Regions from separate parts of the Streptomyces sp. NPDC048481 genome, predicted to be linked through region 1. Evidence: predicted binding sites of a transcription regulator. Region 1 holds the regulator's gene; each other region holds the start of a gene.
The links. Region 1 encodes HrcA, which represses chaperone genes, less so after heat shock. Its sites were predicted from a motif close to TTNGCACTCNGNNNNNCNGAGTGCNAA; they were not measured.
Positions count from the first base shown of each region.

Region 2: groES (co-chaperone GroES) is a predicted target of HrcA. The motif match lies at 2,472-2,498, and genes of this name have one in related genera.
Region 3: groL (chaperonin GroEL) is a predicted target of HrcA. The motif match lies at 1,794-1,820, and genes of this name have one in related genera.

Region 1 is NZ_JBICXC010000001.1:555,675-559,727, forward strand. It holds gene ACGFSH_RS02280 (MBL fold metallo-hydrolase) at 1-455, opposite strand, end outside; gene hrcA (heat-inducible transcriptional repressor HrcA) at 616-1,632, shown strand; gene dnaJ (molecular chaperone DnaJ) at 1,633-2,769, shown strand; gene ACGFSH_RS02295 (nitronate monooxygenase) at 2,869-4,002, shown strand; gene ACGFSH_RS02300 (16S rRNA (uracil(1498)-N(3))-methyltransferase) at 3,999-4,053, shown strand, end outside.
Region 2 is NZ_JBICXC010000002.1:730,460-734,512, reverse strand. It holds gene ACGFSH_RS09400 (methyltransferase domain-containing protein) at 1-455, opposite strand, end outside; gene ACGFSH_RS09395 (polysaccharide deacetylase family protein) at 614-1,609, shown strand; gene ACGFSH_RS09390 (polysaccharide deacetylase family protein) at 1,606-2,403, shown strand; gene groES (co-chaperone GroES) at 2,645-2,953, shown strand; gene groL (chaperonin GroEL) at 3,066-4,053, shown strand, end outside.
Region 3 is NZ_JBICXC010000005.1:430,212-434,264, forward strand. It holds gene groL (chaperonin GroEL) at 9-1,631, opposite strand; gene ACGFSH_RS18830 (cold-shock protein) at 1,987-2,193, opposite strand; gene ACGFSH_RS18835 (MoaD/ThiS family protein) at 2,644-2,919, opposite strand; gene thrC (threonine synthase) at 2,916-4,053, opposite strand, start outside.

The DNA.
Region 1 (4,053 bases):
GGGCCGACGTTGGCGAGCAGGACCTGGCGGCCGTCGCCGAGGCCGAGGGTCCACTCGCCGCAGACCGGATGGCGGGGCCGCACGAGGGTGTCGACGGCCTCGGAAGCCGCCGTCTCGTCGAGGCCGTTGCGCACCGCGTCCGCCCGCAGCTCCTCGCGCGGCACGGCGTCCGCGCCCACCGCCCCGTAGACCTCCGCGCCCGCGAACGCCGCCGCCCCGAACACGTGGTCGAAATGGGGGTGGGTGAGCGCGAGATGAGTCACACGCGCACCCGTCAGCTCCTCGGCCTCGGCGCGCAGCCGCGCCCCTTCCGCCAGGCTGGATCCGGCGTCCACCATCAGCACCGCGCCCGCCCCGACGACCAGCCCCGCGGTGCAGTCCCAGCCCGGCAGCCGCACCCGGCCGACACCCTCCGCGAGCCGCTCCCATCCGAGCTCTTCCCAAGTCACCGTCATACCGCGACGCTAGCTGCACAACGCCCCCGGAGGGGCCGACCTTGCCCTGGGTGTACCCCACAGCCGTACACTGGGCCGGGGAACGCTGGCACTCGGATGTGAAGAGTGCCAGACGAGACGCCCAGGGGACTGGGGGACGAGATCTTGGAGGTGCGCGCGGATGCTGAGTGAACGCAGACTTCAGGTCCTGCGCGCCATCGTCCAGGACTACGTCGGCACCGAGGAGCCCGTGGGGTCGAAGGCGCTCACCGAGCGTCACAACCTCGGCGTGTCCCCGGCGACGGTCCGCAACGACATGGCCGCCCTGGAGGACGAGGGGTACATCGCCCAGCCGCACACCAGCGCCGGGCGCATCCCCACGGACAAGGGCTACCGGCTGTTCGTCGACAAGCTGGCCGGCGTCAAGCCGATGACCGGCCCGGAGCGCCGGGCCATCCAGAACTTCCTCGACGGCGCCGTCGACCTCGACGACGTCGTGGCCCGCACGGTACGGCTGCTCGCACAGCTCACCCGTCAGGTCGCCGTCGTGCAGTACCCGTCCCTGACCCGTTCGACCGTGCGGCATGTGGAGCTTCTCTCGCTCGCGCCCGCGCGCCTGATGCTCGTGCTGATCACGGACACCGGGCGGGTCGAGCAGCGGATGGTGGACTGCCCGGCGCCCTTCGGCGAGTCCTCCCTGGCGGACCTGCGCGCGCGGCTCAACAGCCGGGTCGCGGGCCGCCGGTTCTCCGACGTGCCGCGTCTGGTGGAGGATCTGCCGGACGCCTTCGAGGCGGAGGACCGCGGCACGGTCACGACGGTGCTCTCCACCCTGCTGGAGACGCTCGTCGAAGAGAACGAGGAGCGGTTGATGATCGGCGGCACCGCCAATCTCACCCGCTTCGGACATGACTTTCCCCTCACCATCCGGCCCGTCCTGGAGGCGCTGGAGGAGCAGGTCGTGCTCCTCAAGCTCCTTGGTGAGGCGGGGGATTCGGGCATGACCGTTCGCATCGGTCACGAGATCGCCCACGAGGGGCTCAACTCCACTTCCGTGGTGTCGGTGGGCTACGGTTCGGGCGGCGAGGCAGTCGCCAAACTGGGCGTGGTCGGACCGACCCGCATGGATTACCCGGGAACGATGGGAGCGGTACGAGCGGTGGCACGGTACGTCGGACAGATCCTGGCGGAGTCGTAAGTGGCCACGGACTACTACGCCGTCCTCGGCGTGCGCCGCGATGCGTCGCAGGAAGAGATCAAGAAGGCCTTCCGGCGGCTCGCGCGCGAGCTGCACCCGGATGTGAACCCGGACCCGAAGACCCAGGAGCGGTTCAAGGAGATCAACGCCGCTTACGAGGTGCTGTCGGACCCGCAGAAGAAGCAGGTCTACGACCTCGGCGGCGATCCGCTGTCCCAGTCGGGCGGCGGTGGCGCCGGCGGCTTCGGGGCCGGCGGCTTCGGGAACTTCTCCGACATCATGGACGCCTTCTTCGGCACGGCGTCCCAGCGCGGCCCGCGCTCGCGCACCCGCCGCGGCCAGGACGCCATGATCCGGCTGGAGATCGACCTCGAAGAGGCGGCCTTCGGCACGACCAAGGACATCCAGGTCGACACGGCGATCGTCTGCACCACGTGCAGCGGTGAGGGCGCGGCGCCGGGGACGACGGCCCAGACGTGCGACATGTGCCGCGGCCGCGGCGAGGTGTCGCAGGTGACCCGGTCCTTCCTGGGTCAGGTCATGACCTCGCGGCCGTGTCCGCAGTGCCAGGGCTTCGGCACCGTCGTGCCGACCCCGTGCCCGGAGTGCGCGGGCGACGGGCGGGTCCGCTCGCGTCGCACGCTGACGGTGAAGATCCCGGCCGGCGTCGACAACGGCACCCGCATCCAGCTCGCGGGCGAGGGCGAGGTCGGCCCCGGCGGCGGCCCCGCCGGCGACCTGTACGTGGAGATCCACGAGCTGCCGCACGCGCAGTTCCAGCGGCGCGGCGACGACCTCCACTGCACGGTGACCCTGCCGATGACGGCGGCCTCCCTCGGCACGAAGGTGCCGCTGGAGACGCTGGACGGCCTGGAGGAGGTCGACATCCGGCCCGGCACCCAGTCCGGCCAGTCGATCCCGCTGCACGGCCGGGGCGTCACGCATCTGCGGGGCGGCGGCCGCGGCGACCTCATCGTGCACGTCGAGGTGCAGACGCCGACGAAGCTGGACCCGGAGCAGGAGCGGCTCTTGCGCGAGCTGGCCAAGCTGCGCGGCGAGGAGCGGCCCACGGGCCAGTTCCAGCCCGGCCAGCAGGGTCTGTTCTCCCGGCTGAAGGACGCCTTCAACGGGCGCTGAGCGGTGCCGCGAGGGCGTCGGGAACACTGTCCCGGCGCCCGCGCGGGCGGGGCGCGGGGCCGATTCGGACTTGTTCAAAGGACGTGACAACATGCCGTCATGTCCTCCGCACTGACCGATCTCCTCCCGCACCCGATCGTGCAGGCCCCCATGGCGGGCGGTGTCTCCGTGCCCCGGCTCGCCGCCGCCGTGGCCGAGGCCGGCGGACTCGGTTTCCTCGCGGCCGGGTACAAGACGGCCGACGGCATGTACCAGGAGATCAAACAGCTGCGGAGCCTGACCGGCCGTCCCTTCGGCGTGAACCTCTTCATGCCGCAGCCCGACCACCCCGGCGCGAACCCCGGCTCCCAGGCGGCGCCCGGCGCCCCCCTCCCCGCCGCCGGCGCCATAGAGGTCTACGCCCATCAGCTGGCCGGCGAGGCCGCCTGGTACGAGACCGAGCTGGGCGACCCGGACAGCGGCCGCGACGACGGCTACGACGCCAAGCTCGCCGTGCTCCTGGACAACCCGGTGCCGGTCGTCTCGTTCCACTTCGGCGTCCCCGGCGGCGACACCCTGGAGGCCCTGCGGCGCGGCGGCACGTTCACCCTGGTCACGGTGACCACGGTCGAGGAGGCCGTCGCGGTGGAGCGGGCCGGCGCGGACGCGGTGATCGTGCAGGGCGTGGAGGCCGGCGGTCACCAGGGCGCCCACCGCGACAACCCGGAGACCGACGGCTGCGGCGTCGGGCTGCTCTCCCTGGTCGCCCAGGTCCGCGAGTCGGTGCGGCTGCCGGTCGTCGCCGCCGGCGGTCTGATGCGCGGCAGCCAGATCGCCGCCGTTCTCGCGGCGGGCGCGAGCGCGGCCCAGCTGGGCACCGCGTTCCTCGCCACGCCCGAGTCCGGCGCGCACGCCGTGCACAAGCAGGCCCTGACCAACCCGCTCTTCGTGCGCACCGAGCTGACCCGCGCGTTCTCCGGCCGCCCGGCCCGCGCCCTGGTCAACCGCTTCCTGCGCGAGCACGGCCCCTACGCGCCCGCCGCCTACCCGGAGGTCCACCACCTGACCGCGCCGCTGCGCAAGGCGGCGGCCGCGGCGGGCGACGCGCAGGGCATGGCGCTGTGGGCCGGACAGGGGCACCGGATGGCCCGCGAAATGCCCGCGGGGCGGCTCGTGGAGGTCCTGGCGGCCGAACTCGCCGAGGCCCGGACAGCGTTGTCGCGGTTCCCGGCCGGGGACGGGGGCCGCTCATGACCGCCCCCGTCTTCGTCGTCGGCGAACTCCCCGGTCCGCAGCCCGCGTTCG
Region 2 (4,053 bases), on a different contig from region 1:
TCCGCCTCGCGCACCTCGATCAGCTCGCCCAGCCCCAGCGCCTCGGCGTTGAACCGCGCCGCCTGGGCGGTGACCGGGTCCCGGTCCACGGCCAGCACCCGGATCCCGGCGCGGGCGAACGCGATCGCGTCGCCGCCGATCCCGCAGCACAGGTCGGCGACGCTGGCCACGCCGAGCGCCCGCATCCGCGCGGCCCGGTAGCCGGCGACGGAGGCCCGCGTCGACTGCTCCACGCCGTTCGCCGTGAAGAACATGCGGTCCGCGTCCTCGGCCCCGAACTTCACGGCCGCCCGCCGGCGCAGCCCGGCCTGGCCGATGGCCGCCGACACCAGGGCGGCGGGGTGCTCGCGGCGCAGCCGGGTGGCGACGGCGAGTTCGTCGGCGGGCGCGATGCCGCGCACCGCGTCGAGGAGGGCCTGGCCTTCGGCGGTGAGCAGCGGAGCGAGGTCGTTCACCCCGCCATTGTCGGCCAAGGGCCCGCCCCGCCGGTCACGGGGTTCAGGCGCCGGGCGGGGCACGGCCGGCGGCCCCTGTGGGCCAGTCGGTGGACGGTGGGCGTCGTGCGGCGGTGTCGGTCCGGGTTCCCGGACGGCGACTGCGAGGATCCGGCGCCATGGGACCTGTCGTACAAGATGATGACAACCGCGGTTGTTCTCAGAGGCCGCGCCGGTGTGGACGTACGGGAGTCCGGCGGGAGCGCGGCCGTACCGGAATCCGGGGCGCGCTCCTCGTCCTCGCGCTGTCCGCTCTGGCGTCCGGCTGCACGGGCGGGGGCGCCGGCGGCGCGATCCGCCCCGCCCCCGGCCAGCAGGCCCGGAAGGCCGCGCCGCCGCAGGCGCCGCCCGCCCGCGCCCTGCACGCGTACGCCGGCCGGCTCCGCGCCGCCCAGCGGGCCAGGGTCGCCGCGGCGCGGCACTGGGGGCTGCGCAAGGTCCCGCTGACGCCCCCGCCGCCGCCCGCCCGCAAGCCGGAGATCACCACCCGCAAGGGCTTCGAGGTCGACGACCACGAGGAGCTCGGCCTGCCGCCGGTCTTCACCTCGATCCCGACCGACGACAAGGTCGTCTTCCTCACCGTCGACGACGGCGCCGAGAAGGACCCGGCGTTCCTGCGCATGATGAACGAGCTGAAGGTCCCGTACACCGCCTTCCTCAGCGACTACCTGATCAAGGACGACTACGGCTACTTCAAGAAGATGCGCGACCTGGGGGTGAGCCTGAACAACCACACCCTCCACCACCTCTACCTGCCCGGCCTCTCCTACGCCCGCCAGAAGCACGAGATCTGCGGCATGCAGGAGGTGATGCGCAGGCAGTACGGCGAGCGCCCCGCGTACCTCAGGCCGCCGTACGGCGACTACAACCGGGACACCCTGCGGGCGGCGAAGTCCTGCGGCGTGCGCTACGCCCCGCTGTGGGACGAGGAGGTCTTCGTCGACCACTGGGAGTACCGCGAGGAGGACCAGGACCTGCACCCCGGCGACATCGTCCTCACCCACTTCCGCGGCCGCGGCGACTGGAAGGGCACGATGCCCGACATGGTCCGCCGCTTCCTGGACAAGGTCACGGCGAAGGGCTACGCGGTGGCCCGGCTGGAGGACTACCTGTGAGGGCGCGCGCGCTGACGGCCGTCGCGCTGATCCTGGCGGCCCTGACCGGCTGCGCCCAGTCCGTCGACCCGATCGAGCGACTGGGCAGAAAGGCCGCCGGCCGGGTGCACGAGCCCGCCCCGGCCCCCTACCGCAGCTGGGGCCTGACGGCTCCGCCGGCCGCCGCGCCGGCCCACCCCGCCCGCGCCCTGCCCGGCAGCCCGGGAACGGCCCTGCCGCCGGTCCTCGACCACGTCCCCACCCCCGACCGGGTCGTCTTCCTGACCTACGACGACGGCGCCGAGCGCGACCCGCGCTTCGTCGACATGGTCCGCGAACTGCGCCTGCCGGTGAGCATGTTCCTCACCGACAGCGTGGTCGGCCCGGGGTACGCGCACTTCGCCCGGCTCCAGTCGGTCGGCGCGAGCATCCAGAACCACACGCTCGACCACCCGGCCCTGCGCGGTCTGCCGTACTCCGGCCAGCGCGCCGAGATCTGCGGCCAGCAGGACAAGCTGCGTGCCCGGTTCGGCCTGCGCCCGCGCCTCCTCCGTCCGCCCTACGGCGCCTACGACGCCACCACCCGGCGCGCCGCCGCCGACTGCGGCATCGCCGCGCTCGTCCTGTGGCGGGCCGCCATGGGCCCCACGGGTCTCTCCTACTCCCACGGCCCCCACCGCCTCGGCCCCGGCGACGTCATCGCCGTCGCCCCGGACGAGTCGCCGGGACCGTCCCTGCGCGACCGCACGACCCGGCTCCTGCGTCAGGTCCAGGAGCAGGACCTGACGGTGGCCCGCCTGGAGGACTACCTCTGAGCGCGCCCCCGTCACCGGCCGGCGACGACCTCACGCCCGACCGAAATCCCGCCGACGCGCCGCCACCATTGGCACTCCGCTTGACCGAGTGCTAATCGCGGTCATAGTCTCGGCTCTGGCACTCACCACTGGAGAGTGCCAACACAGCGACGGGCAGGTCCGGCACCCGCGACGACGGATCCACCTGGTCGCCACCTCAGACAGTTAACCCCGTGAGATCTCCGAAGGGGGAGGTCGGATCGTGACGACCACCAGCTCCAAGGTTGCCATCAAGCCGCTCGAGGACCGCATCGTGGTCCAGCCGCTCGACGCCGAGCAGACCACCGCCTCTGGCCTGGTCATCCCGGACACCGCGAAGGAGAAGCCCCAGGAGGGCGCCGTCCTCGCGGTCGGTCCGGGTCGCTTCGAGAACGGCGAGCGCCTGCCGCTCGACGTCAAGGTCGGCGACGTCGTCCTGTACAGCAAGTACGGCGGCACCGAGGTGAAGTACAACGGCGAGGAGTACCTCGTCCTCTCGGCTCGCGACGTCCTCGCGATCATCGAGAAGTAATTCACCCAGTTTTGCAGTGAACTGCGCCCCTGGCCCCCGCTACTCCATGCAGCCGGGCGCTGGGGGCGCAGTTCGTTTCTCCCACGCTTTCCGAGAGGGCTGAACCGCTCCCATGGCGAAGATCCTGAAGTTCGACGAGGACGCCCGTCGCGCCCTTGAGCGCGGCGTCAACAAGCTTGCCGACACCGTCAAGGTGACGATCGGCCCCAAGGGCCGCAACGTCGTCATCGACAAGAAGTTCGGCGCACCGACCATCACCAACGACGGCGTCACCATCGCCCGTGAGGTGGAGATCGAGGACCCGTACGAGAACCTCGGCGCCCAGCTGGTGAAGGAGGTGGCGACCAAGACCAACGACATCGCGGGCGACGGTACGACCACCGCCACCGTGCTCGCGCAGGCGCTCGTGCGCGAGGGCCTCAGGAACGTCGCCGCCGGCGCATCCCCGGCCGCCCTGAAGAAGGGCATCGACGCCGCCGTCAAGGCGATCTCCGAGGACCTCCTGGCCACCGCCCGGCCGATCGACGAGAAGTCCGACATCGCCGCCGTCGCCGCGCTGTCCGCCCAGGACCAGCAGGTCGGCGAGCTGATCGCCGAGGCCATGGACAAGGTCGGCAAGGACGGCGTCATCACCGTCGAGGAGTCCAACACCTTCGGTCTGGAGCTGGACTTCACCGAGGGCATGGCCTTCGACAAGGGCTACCTGTCGCCGTACTTCGTGACGGACCAGGAGCGCATGGAGGCCGTCCTCGAGGACCCCTACATCCTCATCAACCAGGGCAAGATCTCCTCGATCGCCGACCTGCTGCCGCTGCTGGAAAAGGTCATCCAGACCAACTCCTCCAAGCCGCTGCTGATCATCGCCGAGGACCTGGAGGGCGAGGCGCTCTCCACCCTCGTCGTCAACAAGATCCGCGGCACCTTCAACGCGGTCGCGGTCAAGGCCCCCGGCTTCGGCGACCGTCGCAAGGCGATGCTCCAGGACATGGCCGTCCTCACCGGCGCCACCGTCATCTCCGAAGAGGTCGGCCTCAAGCTCGACCAGGTCGGCATCGACGTGCTCGGCTCCGCGCGCCGCGTCACCGTCACCAAGGACGACA
Region 3 (4,053 bases), on a different contig from region 1:
CCGGTCGATCAGAAGTCCATGTCACCGCCCGGCATGCCGCCGCCGGCGGGCGCGGCGGCCTTCTCCGGCTTGTCGGCGATGACGGCCTCGGTGGTGAGGAACAGCGCGGCGATGGAGGCGGCGTTCTGCAGAGCGGAGCGCGTGACCTTCGCCGGGTCGATGATGCCTTCGGCGATCATGTCGACGTACTCGCCGGTCGCGGCGTTCAGACCGTGGCCGACCTGAAGGTTGCGGACCTTCTCCACGACGACGCCACCCTCGAGACCACCGTTGACGGCGATCTGCTTGAGCGGGGCCTCCAGCGCGATGCGCACGGCGTTGGCGCCGGTCGCCTCGTCACCCTCGAGCTCCAGCTTCTCGAAGACGGCGGACGCCTGGATGAGCGCCACGCCACCACCGGCGACGATGCCCTCCTCTACGGCGGCCTTCGCGTTGCGGACGGCGTCCTCGATGCGGTGCTTGCGCTCCTTGAGCTCCACCTCGGTGGCGGCGCCGGCCTTGATGACCGCGACACCGCCGGCGAGCTTCGCCAGGCGCTCCTGGAGCTTCTCGCGGTCGTAGTCCGAGTCGCTGTTCTCGATCTCGGCGCGGATCTGGTTGACCCGGCCCGCGACCTGGTCCGACGAGCCGGAGCCGTCGACGATGGTCGTCTCGTCCTTGGTGATGACGACCTTGCGGGCCTTGCCCAGCAGGTCCAGGGAGGTGTTCTCGAGCTTGAGACCGACCTCCTCGGAGATGACCTCGCCGCCGGTGAGGATGGCGATGTCGTTCAGCATCGCCTTGCGGCGGTCGCCGAAGCCCGGGGCCTTGACCGCGACGGACTTGAAGGTGCCGCGGATCTTGTTGACGACCAGGGTCGACAGGGCCTCGCCCTCGACGTCCTCGGCGATGATCAGCAGCGGCTTGCCCGACTGCATGACCTTCTCCAGGAGCGGGAGCAGGTCCTTGACGTTCGCGATCTTGGAGTTCGCGATCAGGATGTACGGGTCGTCGAGGACGGCCTCCATACGCTCCATGTCGGTGGCGAAGTACGCCGAGATGTAGCCCTTGTCGAAGCGCATGCCCTCGGTGAGCTCGAGCTCCAGACCGAAGGTCTGCGACTCCTCGACCGTGATGACGCCTTCCTTGCCGACCTTGTCCATGGCCTCGGCGATGAGCTCGCCGATCTGGGTGTCGGCGGCGGAGATGGAGGCCGTGGAAGCGATCTGCTCCTTGGTCTCGACATCCTTCGCCTGCTCCAGCAGGGCGCCGGAGACGGCCTCGACGGCCTTCTCGATGCCGCGCTTGAGGGCCATCGGGTTGGCGCCGGCCGCGACGTTGCGCAGGCCTTCCTTGACCAGGGCCTGGGCCAGGACGGTCGCGGTCGTCGTGCCGTCACCGGCGACGTCGTCCGTCTTCTTCGCGACTTCCTTGACCAGCTCGGCGCCGATCTTCTCGTACGGGTCCTCGAGCTCGATCTCCTTGGCGATGGACACACCATCGTTGGTGATCGTGGGGGCGCCCCACTTCTTCTCGAGGACGACGTTGCGGCCCTTGGGGCCGAGCGTCACCTTCACGGCGTCCGCGAGCTGGTTCATGCCGCGCTCGAGGCCGCGCCGTGCCTCCTCGTCGAACGCGATGATCTTGGCCATGTGAAGTGGTCCTCCCGGACTGGGGTGGATTGCTCCGGACCGCGCTGGCGCCCGCGACGGACGGCTCGCCGGCCTCGTGGTTCCTTGCCCCACCTGGCCTGCGGGCCTCACCGACCCGGTCCTTCGTTGTCACTCTCACCTTCAGAGTGCTAACGCCAATGATTAGCACTCGACCCCGGAGAGTGCAAGCGCCTCCGCGAGACCCGCGCCGTCGCGGACACCCCGCCCGCACCCCCGCGGGCCGGGGCGACACCCTGCCCCGGGCAGGCCGAAGGGCTCGCACCCCGGGAGGTGCGAGCCCTTCGACAAATGTGACAGATGTACAGAAGAACGACGCTGTCAGTCGGCGCGCGCTTCAGCCGGTCGCGAGTCGGACCATGTCCGCCTGCGGCCCCTTCTGGCCCTGCGAGATCTCGAAATCGACCCGCTGACCCTCTTCCAGGGTGCGGTAGCCGTCCATCTGAATCGCGCTGTAGTGGACGAAAACATCCGCACCACCGTCGACCGCGATGAAGCCGTACCCCTTCTCCGCGTTGAACCACTTGACGGTGCCCTGAGCCATGCCTAACTCCCCTATTACTGGCCCTTGCACAGATCCACACTTCGCGGATCCGGGTCAGACCTCACCCCCCATTGGTTGGGGGCGTGCGCCGGAACGCGTCGACCGCGGCCGAATGTATCTGTCCAACTGCCCTCTGCAACAGGTCACTCGGACGAGAATTCCGGACGCACGGGATCCGGAATGTGGCGAGAATTCGCCCGAATTCAGGGCAAGTCGGGCCCTGCAAAAGCCACAAAAGCCGCGAAAGGGGTCCGCACTTTGGCTGCTTCTTGTCGGCTGAAGAAAGAAAACAAAGGCTCCGGATCCGGTGATCCGGGCCGGGTTCCCCAACTGTACCGCGCTCAACCACACTGAATTGCCCCCTCCGCTTCTATCGCGGAGAGGGCAATTCGGTGAACTCTCGGTAATCGCTGTTACCGACGGTTACTACCGGCGGGTACTGAACGGCGGTCAGCCACCGGCCACGGCGGGGATGATCGAGACGCCGGCGCCGTCCGGGGTCGCCGTCTCCAGGCCCTGCTCGAAGCGGACGTCGTCGTCGTTCACGTACACGTTGACGAAGCGGCGCAGCTTGCCCTGGTCGTCCAGGACGCGCGCGGCGATGCCGGTGTGGTTCTTCTCCAGATCGGAGATGACCTCGCCGAGGGTCGCGCCCTCGGCCTTCACCTCGGCGGCGCCGCCGGTGTAGGTGCGCAGGATGGTGGGGATGCGGACGTTGACGCTCATACGAGGCCAGCCTCTCGGAAGGAGTCCAGGTTCGGACGGATGGTCGCGGTCAGGCCCGTGCCGGCCACCGCGTCCAGGGTCTTCAGTCCGTCGCCGGTGTTGAGGACGACGGTGGTCTTCGCCGGGTCGAGCAGGCCGCTCTCGATCAGCTTGCGCGTCACCCCGACCGTGACCCCGCCGGCGGTCTCCGCGAAGATGCCCTCGGTCCGCGCCAGCAGCCTGATCGCGTCGACGATCTGCTCGTCGTTCACGTCCTCCACCGCGCCGCCGGTGCGCCGGGCGATGTCGAGGACGTACGGGCCGTCCGCCGGGTTGCCGATGGCCAGCGACTTGGCGATGGTGTCCGGCTTCTGGGGGCGCACCACGTCGTGCCCGGCCTTGTAGGCGACGGACACCGGGGAGCAGCCCTCGGCCTGCGCACCGAAGATCTTGTACGGCCGGTCCTCGACGAGCCCGAGCTTGATCAGCTCCTGGAGACCCTTGTCGATCTTCGTGAGCTGCGAGCCGGAGGCGATCGGCACGACCAGCTGGTCGGGCAGGCGCCAGCCGAGCTGCTCGCAGATCTCGTAGGCCAGCGTCTTGGAGCCCTCGGCGTAGTACGGGCGCAGGTTGACGTTGACGAAGCCCCAGCCCTCGCCCGCCGGGTCGCCGATCAGCTCGGAGCAGAAGCGGTTGACGTCGTCGTAGTTGCCCTCGATGCCGACCAGCTCGCCGCCGTAGATCGCGGCCATGACGACCTTGCCCTGCTCCAGGTCGTGCGGGATGAACACGCAGGAGCGGAAGCCCGCCCGGGCGGCCGCGGCGCCCACCGCGCCGGCGAGGTTGCCGGTGGACGAGCAGGACAGGGTGGTGAAGCCGAAGGCGCGGGCGGCCTCGATGGCCTGGGCGACGACGCGGTCCTTGAAGGAGTGCGTGGGGTTGCCGGAGTCGTCCTTGACGAAGAGCCTGCCGGGCTCGACGCCCAGCTCGCGGGCGAGGTTGTCGGCCTGCACGAGCTTGGTCCAGCCTGGGTTGATGTTCGGCTTGTCCGCCACGTCGGCCGGGACGGGCAGCAGCGGCGCGTAGCGCCAGATGTTCGCCGGGCCCGCCTCGATGCGCTTGCGCAGCTCCTCCGTGTCGTAGGAGGAGAAGTCG